3 regions of the Litorihabitans aurantiacus genome follow, and region 3 is predicted to be linked to each of the others. Evidence: predicted binding sites of a transcription regulator. Region 3 holds the regulator's gene; each other region holds the start of a gene.
The links. Region 3 encodes HrcA, which represses chaperone genes, less so after heat shock. Its sites were predicted from a motif close to TTNGCACTCGNNNNNNNCGAGTGCNAA; they were not measured.
Positions count from the first base shown of each region.

Region 1: the regulator HrcA is predicted to act here: its motif matches at 3,782-3,808, upstream of groL (chaperonin GroEL).
Region 2: the regulator HrcA is predicted to act here: its motif matches at 2,520-2,546, upstream of groES (co-chaperone GroES).

Region 1 is NZ_BSUM01000001.1:346,960-353,598, reverse strand. Features, by position in the region: gene pulA (pullulanase-type alpha-1,6-glucosidase) at 1-639, opposite strand, end outside; gene QQK22_RS01715 (hypothetical protein) at 1,015-1,524, opposite strand; gene groL (chaperonin GroEL) at 2,039-3,667, opposite strand; gene QQK22_RS01705 (hypothetical protein) at 3,931-4,464, shown strand; gene QQK22_RS01700 (HTTM domain-containing protein) at 4,461-5,366, shown strand; gene QQK22_RS01695 (phytoene desaturase family protein) at 5,376-6,639, opposite strand, start outside.
Region 2 is NZ_BSUM01000001.1:2,297,714-2,304,352, forward strand. Features, by position in the region: gene guaB (IMP dehydrogenase) at 1-1,381, opposite strand, end outside; gene QQK22_RS10850 (WhiB family transcriptional regulator) at 1,673-1,963, shown strand; gene groES (co-chaperone GroES) at 2,080-2,376, opposite strand; gene QQK22_RS10860 (DUF8688 domain-containing protein) at 2,621-3,559, shown strand; gene QQK22_RS18795 (THUMP-like domain-containing protein) at 3,556-3,840, shown strand; partial or broken gene QQK22_RS10865 (glutamate--cysteine ligase) at 3,840-4,982, shown strand; gene tsaD (tRNA (adenosine(37)-N6)-threonylcarbamoyltransferase complex transferase subunit TsaD) at 4,998-6,041, opposite strand; gene QQK22_RS10875 (malonic semialdehyde reductase) at 6,137-6,639, shown strand, end outside.
Region 3 is NZ_BSUM01000001.1:982,422-989,060, forward strand. Features, by position in the region: gene QQK22_RS04585 (hypothetical protein) at 1-528, shown strand, start outside; gene QQK22_RS04590 (DUF3097 family protein) at 547-1,422, opposite strand; gene hrcA (heat-inducible transcriptional repressor HrcA) at 1,560-2,618, shown strand; gene dnaJ (molecular chaperone DnaJ) at 2,658-3,770, shown strand; partial or broken gene QQK22_RS04605 (PhoH family protein) at 3,851-4,776, shown strand; gene ybeY (rRNA maturation RNase YbeY) at 4,773-5,234, shown strand; gene era (GTPase Era) at 5,231-6,181, shown strand; gene QQK22_RS04620 (alpha/beta hydrolase family protein) at 6,187-6,639, shown strand, end outside.

The sequences.
Region 1 (6,639 bases), 640 kb from region 3:
GATCGCCGTCGTCCCCAGGTCCTCGATGTAGTCGAGGTTCTCGTGCAGCCCGGCGATGTCGCCGCCCTGGTAGAAGCCCTTGTCGGCCGGGTCGAAGCCGTGCGCGAGTCGGTCGCCGGGGATGCCGGCGGTGTCGTTGGAGGTGTCGCCGTTCGCGAAGCGGTCGGTCATGACGAAGTAGAAGATCTCGTCCGAGCCGGGCTGGCGCACGGGGTCGGCCACGAGGGCGTCGTCGGCCTCGGTGTAGTCGCCGGCGAGGGTCAGCGGCGTGAGGCCGATGCGCTTCGTGGTGTCGTCGAACGTGACGCGGAGCGTCGTGGTGCCGGCGAGGGTGAGGGGTGCGTTGTCGGCGCCGCCCTCGCGGCCGTAGGCCTCGTCCCAGGTGCCGTTGACGGCGACCTTGTACTCGTAGGTGCCGGCGGGCAGCTCGATCTCGGCGCTCGCGACGCCCGGGACGTCGGTCGGCGCGAGGATCGTCTCGGCGCAGGCCGGGTCCCAGTCGGCGGCGCAGCCGAGCTCGGACTGGAGGCTGCCGACGAGGGTGAAGGTGCGGTCGGCGGCGGCTGCTGCGTCGGTCGGGGCCGTGCCGTCGTCAGGGGCGGCGGCGGACGGGGCGGCCGACGCCGTCGCGCCGGCCATGCCTGCGACCCCGCTGAGCAGCAGGGTGGCGGCGAGTGCGGCGCCGACGCCGCGGCGCCTGCTCCGGTGGGGGCTCGAGTGCTCGAGCGGGGGCGGGGCGGTCCGGGTGCGGACCTTCGGGGCACTGCTGCGTGCGCGCACGGGGTCACCTGTTCGTCGTCGGGCAGGTTGGGCGGTTGGCGTGGCGTGCGCGTCGGTGCGCACCCCCGAGTGTGCGCCAGGTCGCAACGCGATTGCAAGCGTTGCAAGAAGTTGCAGCCGCGCGGCGATGCGCTCGACGTGGCCAGGCGCGAGAAAGGCCCACCGTCACGGCGCGAGGTGCGCCGATGGGGTGGGCCCTGCTCGACGGGACCTGTCGGTCCCGCGGGTGGATCGCTAGCTCATCATCGCCGTGTTGACGATCGCGCCCAGGATGAGCCCGACGACGGTCGCCGCGATCGACACGATCAGCGCCACCTGCGCCAGCTTCTCCTTGCGGCGCAGCGCGAGCGCGGAGAAGACGATGGCGACACCGCCGAAGACGGGCGGGAGGAACAGGAGCGCGATCGCGGCGAGCGGGAACGCGGTCCACACGCGCCACGACGTCGGCACCGGGCCGCCGCCGGCGGCGGCGTACGGGCCGGGCTGACCCTGCGGGGCGCCGTAGGGGTTCTGCTGCGCCTGGGCGTAGGGCGCGGGCGGGGCGGCAGGCACGCCGTCGGACGGAGCGCCGTAGGTCGGGGCCGAGGGCGCGTCCGAGGGGGCGCCGTACGAGCCGGGCGCACCGGGGGCGTCGAACCCGCCGGGCTGATGCTGGCCGTACTGGCCGGGCGCCGGCGGCACGTCGGGCGTCTGCGGCTGGTCCTGGTTCGGCTGCTGCCACTGCGGCTGGTTGGGGTCGGTCACGATCGTTCCTCCTGGGTGGCAGGGTGTCTGCCGTCAACGGGCGAGGTCGTCGCTGCGCCCATCGTTCAGCGCAGAAACGTTCAGCACCGATCTTCCCAGCGTCGGGGCCGCGGCGGGGCAACTGTCTCGGCGCGCCGCCGGTCCCGCCCGCCCCGCCCGAGTCCCGCACCCCCGCGATCGCGCCCCGCCCAACGTCGTCCCGTTCGGCCTTCCGGCCCGGGCTGCCTGCCCCCTCCCCCGCCGAGGAAGGACCAACGGCCGTGAGGAAGGAGCGGGGAGGTCCTTCCTCGCGACCGTTGCTCCTTCCTCGGCGCGGCGGGCCGGCGCTCCGGTGGGCGCGGTGGGCCGGCGCTCCGGTGGGCGCGGCGGGCGTCGGAGGGGCCGACGGCGTCGACTGCGGGCGACGGTCGGCGCGAGCCGACCAGCACCGGGCCCGGGTACGACGACGGCGGGCGCCCCCGAGGGGACGCCCGCCGTCGCGGGTGCTACCGGTGCAGCGAGGTGTAGCTCGGGCTCAGAAGCCCATGCCACCCATCTCGTCGCCGCCGCCGGCCGGCATCGGCGCGGCCTTCTCCGGCTTGTCGGCCACGACGGCCTCGGTGGTCAGGAACAGACCAGCGATGGACGCGGCGTTCTGCAGCGCGGAGCGGGTGACCTTGACCGGGTCGTTGACACCGGCCGAGAGCAGGTCGACGTACTCGCCAGTCGCGGCGTTGAGGCCGTGGCCCGCGGGGAGGTTGCGGACCTTCTCGGTCACGACGCCACCCTCGAGGCCCGCGTTCTCGGCGATCTGCTTGAGCGGAGCGTCGACGGCGACCTTGACGATGTTGGCGCCGGTGGCCTCGTCACCCTCGAGCGAGAGCGTCTCGAACGCGACCTTGCCGGCCTGGATGAGCGCGACGCCACCACCGGCGACGATGCCCTCCTCGACGGCGGCCTTCGCGTTGCGGACGGCGTCCTCGATGCGGTGCTTGCGCTCCTTGAGCTCGACCTCGGTGGCCGCGCCCGCCTTGATGATGGCGACGCCACCGGCGAGCTTGGCGAGGCGCTCCTGGAGCTTCTCGCGGTCGTAGTCGGAGTCGCTGTTCTCGATCTCGGCGCGGATCTGGTTGACGCGGCCCTCGATGAGGTCGGCCTCGCCGGCACCCTCGACGATCGTGGTCTCGTCCTTGGTGATGACGACCTTGCGCGCCTGGCCGAGCACCGACAAGTCGGCGTTCTCCAGCGTGAGACCGACGGTCTCGGAGATGACCTGACCGCCCGTGAGGATGGCCATGTCCTGCAGCATCGCCTTGCGGCGGTCACCGAAACCGGGCGCCTTGACGGCGACGGAGCGGAAGATGTTGCGGATCTTGTTCACGACGAGCGTCGCGAGCGCCTCGGAGTCGACGTCCTCGGCGATGATGACCAGCGGCTTGCCGGACTGGATGACCTTCTCCAGCAGCGGCAGCAGGTCCTTGACCGTGGAGATCTTGGACTCGACGAGCAGGACGTACGCGTCCTCCAGGACGGCCTCCTGGCGCTCCTGGTCGGTGACGAAGTACGCCGACAGGTAGCCCTTGTCGAAGCGCATGCCCTCGGTGAGCTCGAGCTCGAGACCGAGCGCGTTGGACTCCTCGACGGTGATGACGCCTTCCTTGCCGACCTTGTCGATCGCCTCGGCGATGAGCTCGCCGATCGCCGGGTCGTTGGCGGAGATGGCGGCGGTGGCGGCGATCTCCTCCTTCGTCTCGATCTCCTTGGCCTGCGTGCGCAGGGCCTCGGTGACGGCGTCGACGGCCTTGTCGATGCCCCGCTTGAGGGCGATCGGGTTGGCGCCGGCGGCGACGTTGCGCAGACCCTCGCGCACGAGCGCCTGGGCGAGCACGGTGGCGGTGGTGGTGCCGTCACCCGCGACGTCGTCGGTCTTCTTGGCGACCTCCTTGACGAGCTCGGCGCCGATCTTCTCCATCGGCTCCTCGAGCTCGATCTCCTTGGCGATCGAGACGCCGTCGTTGGTGATCGTGGGGGCGCCCCACTTCTTCTCCAGGACGACGTTGCGGCCCTTCGGGCCGAGGGTCACGCGGACGGCGTCGGCGAGGCGGTTGAGGCCCCGCTCCATGCCGCGGCGGGCTTCCTCATCAAAGGCAATGATCTTGGCCATGGTGGCGTGCGATCCTCCGTGTCGACTGTGGTTGCCGGGCGACGCCCGCGACGGACGACGACGCGTGCGCGGTCTCGTCCCGCACCCCGCGGCGCCTCATCGGAACCGGCAGTTTTGTCACTCTCGATGCGAGAGTGCTAACGCCATTATTGGCACTCTGCCCTGCCGAGTGCAAGCGCCACCGGGCGCCGCGGTCACCTCGTCCGCCGACGGCGGACCCCGGCCCTCCCCTGCTCACCGGCGGCCGCCGGTAGGTTGTCCGCGTGAACGCAGCGACCCCACCTCCGGCCGGGGCGGAGGCGAGCCACGACGCGCGCGAGGTCGACGGCGCGACTCCCCCGCCCGCCGTCGTGCGCCTGCGCCGCCGCTCGATCGCCTGGCGGCTGACCGCCACCGCGCTCGCCCTGGGCGTGCTCGTGGCCGGCCAGGTGAACGACACCGACGACTACTTCCCGCTCGGGTCGCTCTCGCAGTACGGCGCGCCGAAGGACCTCAACGGCTCGGTGCGCTCGGTCTACCTCGAGGGGCTGCTGCCGGGCGAGACCGAGCCGGTGGGGATCGGGCTCAGCCACGCGAGCACCGGCGTCGCGCGCGGCGAGATCGAGGGGCAGCTCGGCCGCTTCGTCGACGACCCCTCCCTCCTGCAGTCCCTCGCCGACGCCTACGCGCAGCTGCGACCCGAGCGCGCCCAGCCCGAGGTGCTCTACCTGCGCCGCTCCGTGACGCAGCTGGAGGACGGGCGCGCCGTCGGCGAACCGGAGATCCTCACGCTCGCGGAGTGGGAGGTGCAGCGATGAGCGCGACGACGACGCCCGCCCCCGGCGACCCCGCCACCCACGTGCACCCCGTGCATCGGGCGCTGCGCGCCGGCACCGCCTGGTTCCTCGCCCCCGTGCCGCTCGCGCGCGTGGCGGCGTTCCGCGTGCTGATCTACGCGTTCGTGGTGCTCGACGTGCTGTGGATCCGCACCAGCGTGATCCCCCACGGGTACGTGCCGGAGCTCTACCGCCCGACGTGGGTGGCGCGCGCCGTCCACCTCCCGCCCCTGACGCCGCTGCAGGGCGAAATCCTCCTGTGGGCGCTGCTCGCGGCGTGCGCGGCGGGCGTCGTCGCGGTCGTGACCGGCCGGCTGCAGCGCACCACCGGAACCCTGGTGGCGCTCGGGTTCTGGGTCTGGATGCTCAACTCGCAGGGGTACGGCTACATCAGCCACGACCACCTCGCGCTCATGGTCGCCGTCACCGTGCTCCCGACGGCGGGGCTCACCCGCCTGCGCGACCACACGCCCTCGCAGGCGGCCGGGTGGGCGATGCGCGTGATCCAGATCGGCGTGGTCGCGACCTACTTCGGCTCGGCCGTCCTGAAGTGGATGCGTGCGGGCAGCCCCGCCGGCTGGGCGAACAGCGCCGTGTTCGTGTGGGCGATCATGCGCCGCGGCTCGCCGCTCGTGCGGTGGACGCTGGAGTACCCGTGGCTGCTGATCGTGGCGCAGTGGGGGCTGTACCTGATCGAGCTGCTCTCCCCCGTGGTGCTGTGGCTGCGCGGGAGGTGGCTCTACGTCGCCGTCTCGACGTTCCTGCTGTTCCACCTCGCGACGTTCCTCGCGCTCGGCATCCACTTCCTGCCGACGGTGGTGTGCTGGGCGGCGTTCCTCCCGCTGGAGCGGCTGCCGTTCCTGCGGACGCGCGCCGCGCGCTGAGCACCACCCTCAGGGCGCGAGCGACGGCACCGACCGCCCGAACCGCGAGCGCAGCAGCCGCCGCGCGGCGAACCAGCCCGACATCCCGTGCACCCCGGGCCCGGGGGGCGTGGAGGCCGAGCAGATCGCGACCCCGGGGATGCCGACGTCGTAGGGGTCCCAGCTCAGCCGCGGCCGCGCCACCATCCGGTACAGCGAGATCGCCCCGGCCGCGATGTCGCCGCCCACGTAGTTGGCGTTGTGCTCGCTCATCCGCGAGGCCGGCACCGACCGCGAGGCCACGACGACGTCGCGGAACCCCGGCGCGAAGCGCTCGATCTGCGCCGTGACCGCCTCGGTCGGGTCGACGTCGGAGCCCGCGGGCACGTGCGCGTACGCCCACAGCGGCCGCCGCCCGCCGACCTCCCGGCCGGGGTCCGCGACGCTCGGGTCGCTGAGCAGCACCATCGGCCGCTCCGCGTGCCGGCCGCGGGAGATCTCGCGCTCCGCCAGGGCCATCTCGGCGCGCGTGCCACCCACGTGCACCGTGCCCGCGAGCCCCACGCCCTCGGCCGCCCACGGCACCGGACCGCTCAGCACGTAGTCGACCTTCGCGGCGGCGTCGCCGTACCCGAACCGCGTCAGCCCGCGCCGCACCGACGGCCGCAGCCGCTCGCCCCAGATCCGCGCCACGCCCCGCGCCGAGGTGTCCATCAGGTAGGCCCGCGCCCGGGGCAGCTGCCGGTAGCTCACCACCGGCACCCCCGTGCGCACCTCGCCGCCGTGCGCCACCAGGTCCGCCACCAGCGCATCGGTGATCGCCTGCGTCCCCCCGACCGGCACCGGCCAGCCGCCCGCGTGCGCGAGCGAGCCCAGCAGCAGCGCCGTCCCCGCCGGCGCCAGCCCGGGCAGCGGCGCGATCCCGTGCGCCGCGACGCCGGTCAGCAGCGCCGGCGCGACCTCGCCGGAGAACCGCGCACCCCACGCCCGCGTGCCCTGGTCCAGCAGCCCGGCCGCGAAACCGATCGCGGCCCGCACGCCCGAGACCGAGAGCAGCTCGGGCGGCAGCGAGCGCTTGTCCCCCATCGCGAGCGCGACGACGGCGTCCGGGTCCGCCACGAGCGGCGCCATCAGCGAGCGCCAGGCCGCGCCGTCGCGCCCCAGACCCTCGACCGTGCGCTCGAGGTCGTGCCACGCGAGGCCCGCGCGCCCGCCGTCGAGCGGCTGGGCGTAGGAGACCTCCGGCACGCGCAGGTCGACGCCGCGGCCGGCGAGGTCGAACGCGCGGAGGAAC
Region 2 (6,639 bases), 1.3 Mb from region 3:
AGACGCGGTACTGGCCGCACAGGGCGTCGAGCTCGGCGAGCGTCGCGTCCGGGCCGATCGTGACCGGGTCGGTGATCATGCCGGACTCCGAACGCTTGACCAGGTCGATCTGACCCGCCTGGTCGGCGATCGGGAGGTTGCGGTGCAGGATGCCGACGCCGCCCTGGCGAGCCATGGCGATCGCCATCCGGCCCTCCGTCACGGTGTCCATCGCCGCCGAGAGCAGCGGGATCTTCACGGAGATCTCACGGGTGAGGCGCGACGTCGTGTCCGCGTCGCTGGGGATGACGTCCGTCTCACCGGGGAGGAGGAGCACGTCGTCGTAGGTCAGGCCGACGAAACCGAACTTCTCGTCGAGCGTCTGGGGGCGCCGAGCGGCGCGCTGTCTGCTGCGGGGACCGAGTCGGGATGAACCACGGATGCCATCGTACGCGCGCCCGCCGGCGCCGTCCGAGCCCTCACACCCCCGCAGGCGGGCCGCCGGTGCGCTCCGCGACCACGTCGACGGCCTCCGGGAGCGCGGCGGCCAGGGTGCGGACGGCGCAGGCGCCCGCCGACGACGCGACGTCACCGAGCCCCGGACCCACCAGGAGGAGGGCGTACGTGCCGCGGCGCACGGCCCCCTCGGCCGGGGGCACCGCGAGGTGCATCTCGACCACCAGGTCGACCGGCCCACCCCCGGCACCTCGCGTCCGGCCGACCACACCGCGTGGTCCACGACGCGGGTGCGCAGTCCGACCTCGTGCAGCGCGCCCGCCAGGGCGTGCGCCGCGACCACGTGCCGACGAGGCGCGACCACGAGGACGACGGCGGCAGCCGCCCCTGGCTGCGGCAGCGCCTGCGCCCGTTCCCGGACGACCTCGAGGAACGCGGCCTCCAGCACCGCCTCGGGGTCGTGGCCGGGAGCGTCGGAGCGCCCGGCCGCCGCCAGCAGCTCCATCGCCGGGCGGACCCGCTCGTCGTAGGTCCGCAGCGTCCCGACGTCCTCGACCGCGCACCGCAGCGCGGCGGTCAGCCTGACCGGATCGACGGTCGCGGCGACGAGCGCGACCGGATCGAGGTCCTCCGTGACGACACCGTCCCCCGCTGCCGGGAGCGGCGCCGCCCGCAACGCGACCCGCGCGGCGTCCGCGAGCGCGACGCCCTTGCGGGTGAGGACCCGCATCGCCTCGAGGCGCTGGAGGTCGGCCGGTGCGTAGCGGCGGTGGCTGCCGGCCTGGCGCTGCGACGGTCCGAGCCCGTAGCGGCGGTCCCAGGTGCGCAACGTCGACGCCGCCACCCCCAGCCGCGCGGCCACGGCTGCCACCGTGAGCGGCGCCTCGCCACCGACACCGGGAACCCCGGGCTGGACGACGGACTCGTTCTCGTGACGCTCGATCAAGGTGGCCCCCGGTCACGTCGGATCAGTGCTCGCGCAGTCTGACACCGATCGATCTCCTGAGAAAAGATGTGATCGATCACAGTACAAGACCGTTCACGAAGTGGACCTGAAGCGCTAGCGAGCCGCCAGCTCGGCCGCCCTCCAGCGCGGCGTCGCCCTCGCCTCGCGCGAGCACGAGTGCCTGATTCACGTTCGCCCACCTTGTGAACTGTTCTTGAACCGCTTGTGACTCACTTGTAGTGTGATCCGCAACACGATCACGGAAGTGCACTGCATCTCGAAGGGGCCGCGATGGCTGAGATCTCCCGTTTGCCCGGCCCGGTCATGGACCACTGGGAGTGGCAGTACGAGGGAGCCTGTCGCGAGGTCGAGCCGTCCACGTTCTTCCACCCCGAGGGCGAACGCGGTTCTGCGCGGCGCCGTCGCAGCGAGACCGCCAAGGCCGTCTGCGCCGCCTGCCCCGTGCTCGCGCAGTGCCGCGCCCACGCCCTGGCCGTCAAGGAGCCGTACGGCGTCTGGGGCGGCCTGTCGGAGGAGGAGCGCACCGCCCTCCTCGGCCGCGTCTACAACCGCGCGGTCTGAGCGCTCGGGCACGGCTGCCGCCCGGACGGCGGCCCCACCTCCCCGGACGCGCAGGAGCCCCGGTGCGACGTGCGCTCCGGGGCTCCTGCGACCGGCCGGCTCGTGCCGGCGGGCAGCTACTTCGTGACGACCGCGAGGACGTCGCGCGCGGAGAGGATCAGGTAGTCCTCGCCCGCGTACTTGACCTCGGTACCGCCGTACTTGCTGTAGATGACGACGTCGCCGACGGCGACGTCGACCGGGATCCGGTTGCCCGAGTCGTCGACGCGACCGGGGCCGACGGAGACGACCTTGCCCTCCTGGGGCTTCTCCTTGGCGCTGTCCGGCAGCACGAGGCCGAAGGACGTGGTCTGCTCGGCCTCGAGCGTCTGGATGACGATCCGGTCCTCGAGCGGCTTGATGGAGACCGACACGTCGGACCTCCCCTTCCGTGGGTGAACGATGCGGTGGACGGCCCCTCCGGACGTCTCCGCCCGCCGTCGCGGGGGTCGAGCGGTGTGTCCGTCGTGACCGGCTCCGGGGCGTGCCCGGTGCTGCGACCACTGTAGGAAGGCGATTAGCACTCGGTCAAGGCGAGTGCCAGCGGGTGAGCGCCGCCCGGCGGCGCGAGCCACCAGGGGTGGCGGCCGCGGGGCCCTCGTCTGCGAGGATCGGCGCGTGGATCCCGCCAGCATCAGACCGCTCGTCGACCCGGCGGGGTGGGCGCTCCTGACCCAGCTCCCGCCCTACGACCCCGAGCAGGCGCTCGCCCTGGGCAGCGCCCTGCGCGGTACCGGGCTCGACGCCGACCTCGTCGCCGCAGCCCTGACGCAGTCCCGGCTGCGGGCCCGCGCCGTCGGCAAGTTCGGCGACCTGGCCGCGGACATGCTCTTCACCCCCGACGGGCTGGAGCAGGCGACGCGGCTGAGCGTCGCCGCGCGGCACGCGCACCGCTTCCGCACCGCCGGCGCGACCCACGTCGCCGACCTCGGGTGCGGCATCGGGTCGGACGCCATGGCGCTGGCGGGCATGGGGATGCAGGTGCTCGCCGTCGAGCGGGACGAGGCGACGGCGATGGTCGCCGCGGTGAACCTGCGTCAGCTGCCCGAGGCGAGGGTCGTGACGGGGGACGCGCTCGCCGTCGACCTGACCGGGGTCGACGGCGTGTGGGCCGACCCCGCCCGCCGGACCGGTGCCGGGCGCCGGCTGCACGCGCTCGCGGACTACTCCCCCGCCGTCGACCGCCTGCTCGCCCTGCGCGAGCGGATCCCGAGCCTCGGCCTCAAGCTCGGTCCCGGACTCGCGCACGCCGACATCCCGGGTGACGCGCACGCGCAGTGGCTGAGCGTCGCCGGCGACGTGCTCGAGGCCGACCTGTGGTTCGGACCGCTCGCGCCCGAGGGGCCCGGCCGCTCGGCGCTCGTGCTGGACGCGGCCGGGACCGGCCACGTCCTCGGCGAGGCCGGCGACCCGTCCGCGCCGGTCGAGCAGGCCGAGGCGGGGCGCTCGGCGCGCACCTCTACGAGCCGGACGGCGCCGTCATCCGCGCCGGCCTCGTGGCGCGGCTCGCGCGCGACCTCGGCGGCCACCTGCTCGACCCGAGCATCGCGTACGTGACCGCGCCGACGCTGACCGCGACCCCGTTCGCGACGCCGTTCCGCGTGCTCGACGACATGCCGTTCTCGCTCAAGCGCCTGCGCACCTACCTGCGGGAGCGCGACGTCGGCACGCTCGAGATCAAGAAGCGGGGGTCCGCGCTCGACCCGGCGCGGCTCCGCACCCAGCTCGCGCCGCGCGGCCGCGCGTCTGCCACGATCGTGCTGACGCGCATCGCCGGGGCGCCGCGCGTGCTCGTCGTCGAACGGCCGTCCCCGACCGCACCACCGAAGGAGTCCTGATGGCGGCACCCCGCGAGATCCCGTTCGCGACGTCGCGTCGCGGCACGATCGGGCTGGAGTGGGAGCTCGCGCTGGTCGACGTCGACTCCGGCGACCTGCGCCAGGTCGCCGAGGTGGTGCTCGACGCCGTGCGCCCGGCCGACGGCGGGGAGCACCCGCACATCAAGCAGGAGCTCCTGCTCAACACCATCGAGATCATCTCCGGCGTGGGCGAGAGCGTGGGCGACGCGGCCGCCGACCTCGAGCACGCCATCGCCCAGGTCCGCACCGTGACGGATCCGCTGCGCGTGGAGCTCATGTGCGCGGGCACGCACCCGTTCGCCCGGTGGAACCAGCAGAAGGTCACCAACAAGCAGCGCTACGCCACCCTCATCGACCGCACGCAGTGGTGGGGCCGGCAGATGCTCATCTACGGCGTGCACGTGCACGTGGGCGTCGAGGACCGCGAGAAGGTCATGCCGATCGTCCGCGCGATGACGACGCTGCTGCCGCACCTGCAGTCGTTCTCGGCGTCGTCGCCGTTCTGGGGCGGGGAGGACACCGGCTACGCCTCGAACCGGGCGCTGATGTTCCAGCAGCTTCCGACGGCGGGGCTGCCGTTCGACCTCGCGACCTGGCCGCAGCTCGAGCAGTACGCGGGCGACATGCTCCACACCGGCGTCATCGACGCCTTCGACGAGGTGCGCTGGGACATCCGGCCCGCTCCCCACCTCGGGACGATCGAGGTCCGGGTGAGCGACGGGACGCCGTCGATCCTCGAGCTGCGCGCGCTGGCCGCGTTCGTGCACTGCGCGATCGAGCACTTCTCCACGATGCTCGACGACGGGCGCGAGCTGCCGGTGATGCCGCCGTGGTTCCACCAGGAGAACAAGTGGCGCTCGGCGCGCTACGGCATGGACGCGATCATCATCCTGAACGCCGAGGGCGACGAGGAGCTGGTGACCGACGCGGTCTCGCGGTGGATCGACGACCTCGCCCCCGTCGCCGACCGGATCGGGTGCCGGGCCGACCTGGAGAACCTGCGGGTCATCGCGCGCCGGGGTGCCTCCTACCAGCGTCAGCGCGCGGTGGCGCGGCGCTCGGGCGGGGCGCTGGACGCCGTCGTGAGCTCGCTCGTGCGGGAGATGCGCGCCGGCACCCCCTCTAGCCCTCGCGGGTCAGACGGAGACGAGGGAGAGCGGCATCGAGGAGTCGACCGCCAGGTCGAGCGGCGACGGCGCGACCCCCGCCCGCACCACGGCCGAGCCGAGCGCGGCGATCATCGCGCCGTTGTCGGTGCAGTACCGGATCGGCGGGATGCGCACCTGCACCCCCGCCGCCGCGCAGCGCTCGGCCGCGAGCTCGCGCAGCCGCGAGTTGGCCGAGAAGCCCCCGCCGATCACGAGCGTCGACACGTCGTGCTCGGCGCACGCGCGCAGCGTCTTGGTGACCAGCACGTCGGCGACGGCCTCGGAGAACGACGCCGCGACGTCGGCGGGCGAGTACTCCTCCCCCGCGTCGGCGCGGCCCTCGAGATAGCGGGCCACCGCCGTCTTGAGGCCGGAGAACGAGAAGTCGTACGGGTGCCGCGCGAGCTCGCGCCCCTTGGACAGCCCCCGCGGGAACGGGATCGCCGTCGGGTCGCCCTGCTTCGCGAGCCAGTCGACGTGCGGCCCGCCCGGGTAGGGCAGCCCAAGCAGGCGCCCCACCTTGTCGAACGCCTCGCCCGCGGCGTCGTCGAGCGTCTGGCCGAGCTCGGTGACGTCGGTCGCGATGTCGCCCACCAGCAGGAGCGAGGAGTGCCCGCCCGAGACCACCAGCGCGAGGAACCGCTCCGGGAACGCGCCGTGCACCAGCTCGTCGACGGCAGCGTGCCCGACCACGTGGTTGACGCCGTACAGCGGCACGCCCAGCCCGAGCGCGAGCGCCTTGGCGCCGGCGGTCCCCACGGTCAGCGACCCCACCAGCCCGGGCCCCGAGGCGACGGCGACGGCGTCGACGTCCGCCAGCGTCACCCCGGCCGCATCCAGCGCCGCACCGATCGTGGGACGCAGCGCCTCCAGGTGCGCGCGCGAGGCGACCTCCGGCACGATGCCGCCGTAGCGCGCGTGCTCGTCCATCGAGGACGCGGTCACGTCGGCCAGCAGCTCGCGGCCGCGCACGAGGGCGACACCGGTCTCGTCGCAGGTGGACTCGATGCCCAGCACCAGGGGTTCGCTCACGGCGAGTCAGCCTACTCGCCGCGCTCCCGCACCCCGGGTGCGTGATCACGGTCACGCCGGGGAACGCCCACCCCTCGCGGGTTGTTGCGACAACCATGACCACCACCACGCTCGCACCCGCCCTGGACGACGCCGCGCTCGACCTCCTCTTCCACGAGGCACGCTCGGTCCACACGTTCGCCGAGGGCGCGGTCGACCCCGCGGAGATCACCGCCGCCTACGAGACGCTGCGCTGGGCGCCGACGGCGATGAACATCTCCCCGCTGCGCCTCACCGTGGTCCCGGTTGGCGCGCCGCGCGAGCGCCTCGCCCGTCACATGGCCGAGGGCAACCGGGCCAAGACCCTCGCGGCTCCCCTGACGGTCGTGGCCGCGACCGACCCCGGCTTCCACACCCGGCTCGACACGCTCGCCCCCACGCGCACCGGGCTCGCCGAGCGGCTCGAGACGCAGCCCGAGCAGCGCGCGGAGATGGCCCGCACCAACGGGCTCCTGCAGGTCGGGTACCTGCTGCTCGCGCTGCGTGCCCGCGGTCTCGCCGTCGGGCCGATGGGCGGGTTCGACGCCGACGCGCTCGACGCCGACCTGCACGCCGCGTC
Region 3 (6,639 bases):
CTGACCGAGGCCGGTTTCCGGGAGGACGGGCTGAGCTACACCGGCACGCTGATCGTCGCGCTCGTCACCGCCGTCGTCACGGGTGCGAGCGCGCTCCTGCTGGCGATCGGGTCCCTGCGGGCGGTCCGCACCGGCAGCCTGCGGTTCTCGGAGTTCTTCGCGCTGCCCCGCGGCTGGGCGGCCTACGTCGGTGTCGCCGTCGCGCTCTCGGTGCTGCCCGAGCTGCTACCGAGCGCCGGCGGCGGACTCGTCCTCGGACTCGCGGCGCTCGTGGGGTGGGTGCTGGTCCTGTTCGTGCCGCACCACCTCGCGGACTCCGACCAGGGGTTCGCCGCGGCCCTCGCGGCGTCCGCCCGGACGGTCGGGGCGAACCTCGGCCAGGTCCTGCTCCTGATGCTCATCTCCCTCGGGCTGGTGGTGGCGGGCACGCTCGCGTGCGGCGTCGGACTCCTCGCCGCCGTGCCGATCGTCTCGCTCGCCCTGGCCGCGCTGTACACGGGCTTCCGCGGCGAGGTCGTGCCCGCCTGACCCGGCCTCGGAGCCCGCTCAGCCCTCGGGCAGCGTGACGAAGTCGACGAGCTCCTCGACCCGGCCCAGCAGGGCCGGGTCGAGGTCCTTGTAGTCACGCACCCGACCGAGGATCTTGGCCCACCCGCGCGCGACGTCGGCCTGCGTCGCGTGCGGCAGCCCGAGCGCGGCGAGGGTACCGGTCTTGATGTCGGTGCCGCGCGGCACGTGCGGCCACGCCGTCAGCCCGACGCGCTGCGGGCGGACGGCCTGCCACACGTCGACGTAGGGGTGCCCCAGGATCAGCACGTGCTCGGACCGCCGTCCGAGGGCGCGCAGCGCGTCGTCGGCGAGGCGTCGCTCCTTCGACCCGGCCACGAGGTGGTCCAGCAGCACCCCGGCGCGCCGCGTGGGAGCGGGGGCGAACGTCTCCAGCACCTCCACCAGGTGGTCGGCGCCCTCGAGCAGCTCCACCACGATGCCCTCGATGCGCAGGTCGTCGCCCCAGACCTTCTCCACCAGCTCGGCGTCGTGCCTGCCCTCCACCCAGATGCGCGACGCGCGGGCCACCCGGGCGCGAGCGCCGACGACGGCGCGCGACCCCGACGCGGTCCGCGCCGTCACCGCCGGGGCCGCCCGGCGGGCGGGACGCACGAGGACGACCGGATCGCCGTCGACCCAGAAGCCCGGACCCAGCGGGAAGGACCGCCGCGCGCCGCGCCGGTCCTCGAGCACGACGACGTCGCCCCCGTTCGTGCGCTCGACGCGCAGCACCGCGCCGACGTACCCGCTCTGGACGTCCTCGACCACCAGCCCGACGGCGGCGGCCTCCTCGCGCGCGACCTTGCGGGAGCCCGTGCGCACGCGGGGGTCGCTGGACAGGACGTCGGGGCCGTAGGGGTCGGTGGGGGGCACCGGGGCACGATATCCGCGTCTGCGCCCGACGCCGCGGCGCCACCCCGCCGGTGTCGGGGGCGGGGCGTAGAATTGGCACTCACCCCCGAGAGTGCGAGGACCGGCCCGCACCCACGACGAGCGGACGAGGAGGCGGCGTGAGCGAGGACCGACGGCTCGACGTGCTGCGCGCCATCGTCAGCGACTACGTCGCCACCCGCGAACCGGTCGGGTCGCGCACCCTCGTGGAGCGGCACGCGCTGGGCGTCTCGCCCGCGACGATCCGCAACGACATGGCGGCGCTCGAGGAGGCGGGGTACATCACGCAGCCCCACACCTCTGCCGGGCGCATCCCGACCGACTCCGGGTACCGGCTGTTCGTCGACCACCTCGCGACGCTCAAGCCGCTCACCGGTCCCGAGCGCCGCGCGATCGAGTCCTTCCTCGCCGAGTCGGTGGACCTCGACGACGCGGTCAACCGCACGGTCCGGCTGCTGTCGCAGCTGACGCAGCAGGTCGCCGTCGTGCAGTACCCGTCGCTGCGGCGCTCCGGGCTGCGCCACGTCGAGCTCGTCCTGGTCGCTCCGACCCGGGTGCTGATCGTGCTCATCTCCGACACCGGCCGGGTCGAGCAGCGCATGCTCGAGGTCCCCGCCGGCGTCGGCGACCTGGACGAGGTCGTCGTCGCGGACCTGCGGGCGCGGATCAACGTGGCCGCCGCGGGTCTGCGGATGCCGGCCCTGCGGCCGGCGCTCGAGGGCATCGCCGACGACGTCCCGCCCGCGCTGGCGGCGCTCGTGCACGCCGTCGCCGCCGTGGTGGGCGAGACGCTGACGGAGGAGGTCGAGGACCGGATCGTGATGGCGGGCACGGCCCACCTGGCCCGCGCCGGGTTCGACTTCTCCCGCACCATCTCCCCGGTGCTCGAGGCCATCGAGGAGCAGGTCGTACTCATGCGCCTGCTCGCGGAGATGGCCGCCGAGCAGGGCGGCGGCCCCGGCCGCGAGCACAGCGACGTCGCGGTCCGCATCGGGACCGAGACGCGCTACGCCGGGCTGAGCGAGACGTCCGTCGTCGCCTCGCCCTACGGTGGGGCGAGCCCGCAGGACGCCGTGGCTTTCCTCGGCGTCCTCGGCCCCACCCGGATGGACTACCCCACGACGATGACGGCGGTGCGCGCCGTCGCCCGCTACCTCTCACGGGTCGTGACCCCGTGACCGCTCCCGAACCCCGACGTACGAGGATCTGACGAACACGTGACGGACTACTACGAGGTCCTCGGTGTGGCGCGGGACGCCACCACCGAGGAGATCAAGCGCGCCTATCGCAAGCTCGCGCGCACCTACCACCCCGACATCGCCGGCGAGGCGGGTGCGGAGCGGTTCAAGGACATCACCGCCGCCAACGACGTCCTGTCCGACCCCGACAAGCGGCGCGCCTACGACTCCGGCGGCATGGGCGGGGCCGGCGGCGAGGGCGCCGGGTTCGGCTTCCAGGACATCTTCGAGACGTTCTTCGGCGCGGCCGGCGGCGGCAGCGCGCGCGGCCCCGTCCCGCGCGCCCGCCGTGGGCAGGACGCGCTCGTGCGCATCGAGCTCGAGCTCGCCGAGGAGGCCTTCGGCGTCCGGCGCGACCTCACAGTCGACACCGCCGCTGTCTGCGGCACCTGCCACGGCTCGTGCGCCGCCCCCGGCACCTCGCCGAAGGCCTGCACGGTCTGCGGCGGCCGCGGGTCGGTCCAGCGCGTGGCGCGCTCGTTCCTCGGCAACGTCATGACGCAGGCGCGCTGCGACGCGTGCCAGGGGTTCGGCTCGACTATCCCCGAGCCGTGCCCCGAGTGCTCGGGCGAGGGTCGCGTGCGCGCCCGCCGCACCATCACGGTCGACGTCCCGCCCGGCGTCGAGAACGGCACGCGCATCAAGCTCGTCGGACAGGGCGAGGTCGGCCCGGGCGGCGGCCCCGCGGGCGACCTGTACGTGGAGATCCGCGAGCTGCCGCACGAGGTGTTCACGCGCCGCGGCGACGACCTGCACTGCACGCTCGCCGTGCCGATGACGGCGGCCGCGCTCGGCACCGTCCTCGAGCTGCGGACGCTCGACGGCGACGAGGAGGTCGACGTCGCGGCCGGCACCCAGGGCGACCACGTCATCACCCTGCGCGGCCGGGGCATGGGCAGGCTGCGCGGGCACGGCCGCGGCGACATGCACGTCCACCTCGACGTCACGGTGCCCACCCACCTCGACGAGCGGCAGGAGGAGCTCCTGCGGGAGCTCGCGACGCTGCGCGGCGAGGAGCGACCGCAGGGTCGGCTCGCGCCGGTCGGTGCCGGGATGTTCTCGCGGCTGCGCGACAAGCTGGCGGGCCGGTGACGGGCGTGAACCGCGGTGGCGGCTCCGGGTCGTCGAGTGGTCCCGTGACGCACCAGGTCACGGTGCCCGACGACGTCGACATGCGTGCGCTCGTCGGCCCGCGCGACGAGGTCGTGCGCACGATCGAGCGCGGTTTCCCGCGCGTGGACGTGCACGTGCGCGGTAGCGTCATCACGCTGGACGGTCCGGCGGACGAGGTCTCGCTCGCCGAGCGGCTGCTGGAGGAGCTCGCGCAGATCGCCCGCTCGGCGCAGCCGCTGTCGGCCGACGCCGTCGAGCGCGCGATCGGGATGCTCCGCTCGCCCGCGGCCACCTCGCCCTCGAGCGTGCTGACGATGAACATCCTGTCGACGCGAGGCCGCACCATCCGGCCGAAGACCGTGGGGCAGAAGGAGTACGTCGAGGCCATCGACCGCAACACCATCACGTTCGGGATCGGTCCCGCCGGCACGGGCAAGACCTACCTCGCGATGGCGAAGGCCGTGCAGGCGCTGCAGGCCAAGCAGGTCTCCCGCATCCTGCTGACCCGCCCCGCCGTCGAGGCGGGGAGCGACTCGGGTTCCTCCCCGGATCGCTGACGGAGAAGATCGACCCCTACCTGCGTCCGCTCTACGACGCGCTGCACGACATGGTCGACCCCGACTCGATCCCGCGTCTCATGGCCTCGGGCGTCATCGAGGTGGCGCCGCTCGCGTACATGCGCGGTCGCACCCTGAACGACGCGTTCATCGTGCTCGACGAGGCGCAGAACACCTCGCCCGAGCAGATGAAGATGTTCCTGACCCGCCTGGGCTTCAACTCGCACATGGTCGTCACCGGTGACGTCACGCAGGTCGACCTGCCCTCGGGCACCACGTCCGGCCTGCGGGTCGTGACCGAGATCCTGCGCGACGTCGACGACGTCGCCGTCTGCCGCCTGACGTCCTCCGACGTCGTGCGCCACCGTCTGGTGGGCGAGATCATCGACGCCTACGCGCGCTGGGACTCCGCGGGGGAGCGCCGATGAGCACCGAGATCAGCAACGAGAGCGCGCACGAGGTCGACGAGGTCGAGTTCGCCGCGCTGGCCCGCTACGTGCTCGACCAGATGCACGTGCACCCGCAGGCCGAGCTGTCGGTCATCTTCGTGGACGTCCCGGCGATGACCGAGCTGCACGTGCGCTGGATGGACGAGCCGGGTCCGACCGACGTGATGTCCTTCCCGATGGACGAGCTGCGCCCGGGGCGCGAGGGCGAGCCGTCGGACGAGGGCATCCTCGGCGACGTCGTCGTGTGTCCCGAGGTCGCCGCCACCCAGGCGCGCGAGGCCGGCCACTCGGCCCAGGAGGAGATGCTCCTCCTGGTCACGCACGGCATCCTGCACCTCCTCGGCTTCGACCACGCCGAGCCCGAGGAGCGCGAGGAGATGTTCGAGCTGCAGCGCACGCTGCTGCTGACGTTCCTCGCGGGGCGGACGGCGCGATGACCGACCGGAGCGGGGCAGCGCCCACCTACGCCAGCCCGCGCGACCCCGAGAGCTACCGCGCGGGTTTCGCCTGCGTCGTCGGACGACCCAACGCCGGCAAGTCGACGCTCGTCAACGCCCTCGTGGGCACCAAGGTCGCGATCACCTCCGACCGTCCGCAGACCACCCGGCACACGATCCGGGGCATCGTGCACCGCGACGACGCCCAGCTCGTGCTCGTGGACACCCCGGGGCTGCACCGACCCCGCACGCTGCTCGGCAACCGGCTCAACGAGCTCGTGATCGGGACGCTGGCGGAGGTCGACGTCATCGCGTTCTGCCTGCCGTCCGACCAGAAGGTCGGCCCCGGTGACGAGTTCATCGCCCGCACGCTCGCGGAGGTGCGCACCCCCGTCGTCGCGCTCGCCACGAAGGCCAACCTCGTGGAGAGCCAGCGCCTGGTGCAGCACCTCATCGAGATCGACCGCCTCGGCGACTGGGCCGACATCGTCCCGGTCAGCTCGCTGGAGGACTACCAGGTCGACGTCGTCGCCGACGTGCTGTGCTCCCACCTCCCCGTCAGTCCGCCGCTCTACCCCGAGGGCGAGCTCACGGACGAGCCCGACCGCGTGATGATCGCCGAGCTCGTGCGCGAGGCCGCCCTCGAGGGCGTGCGCGACGAGCTGCCGCACTCCCTCGCCGTCGTGGTGGAGGAGATGGTCGAGCGCCCCGGGCGCACCGAGAAGCAGGGTCCGCTGCTGGACGTGCACGTCACGGTGTTCGTGGAGCGGCAGAGCCAGAAGGCCATCGTCATCGGCGCGAAGGGCTCGCGGCTGCGCGACGTCGGCACCCGGGCGCGCGCGGGCATCGAGGCGCTGCTCGGCACGCGCGTCTACCTCGACCTCCACGTGAAGGTCGCCAAGGACTGGCAGCGCGACCCCAAGCAGCTGCAGCGGCTGGGCTTCTAGGCTCGATGTCGCAGGAGGAGACGCCCGGGGTCGAGACGCAGCGGCGGCCCGGCGCGCGCCGCCGCGCGCTCGCGGCACGGCTGAGCACGCCGCCGATGCGGACGGCGGCCGCCGTCCTGGTCGGGGTTCTCGTCCTGGCGCTCGTGGGGACGTCGGCGGGGCCGCGCTGGAACCCCGAGCCGGTGAGCGCCACGGTCACGGTCGCCTCGCCCGACGTCTGGGTCGGGGCCGGGCCGGCGGACGGCGCGGGCGACGGCGCAGCGGTGCTCGGGCGGTACGACACGCGGTCGCGCATCGTCGAGGTCGAGCTCGAGCCGGCGGACGAGACGGGCCGTGGCGGCGTCACGACCGACGTGCTCATCGTCGAGCCCGTGGACGCGCCGCGGCCGGCGCCCGCCGTCGTGTTCCTCCACGGTGCGGGTACGGGGCTCGCCGACGCGTTCGCGGAGCACGCCACC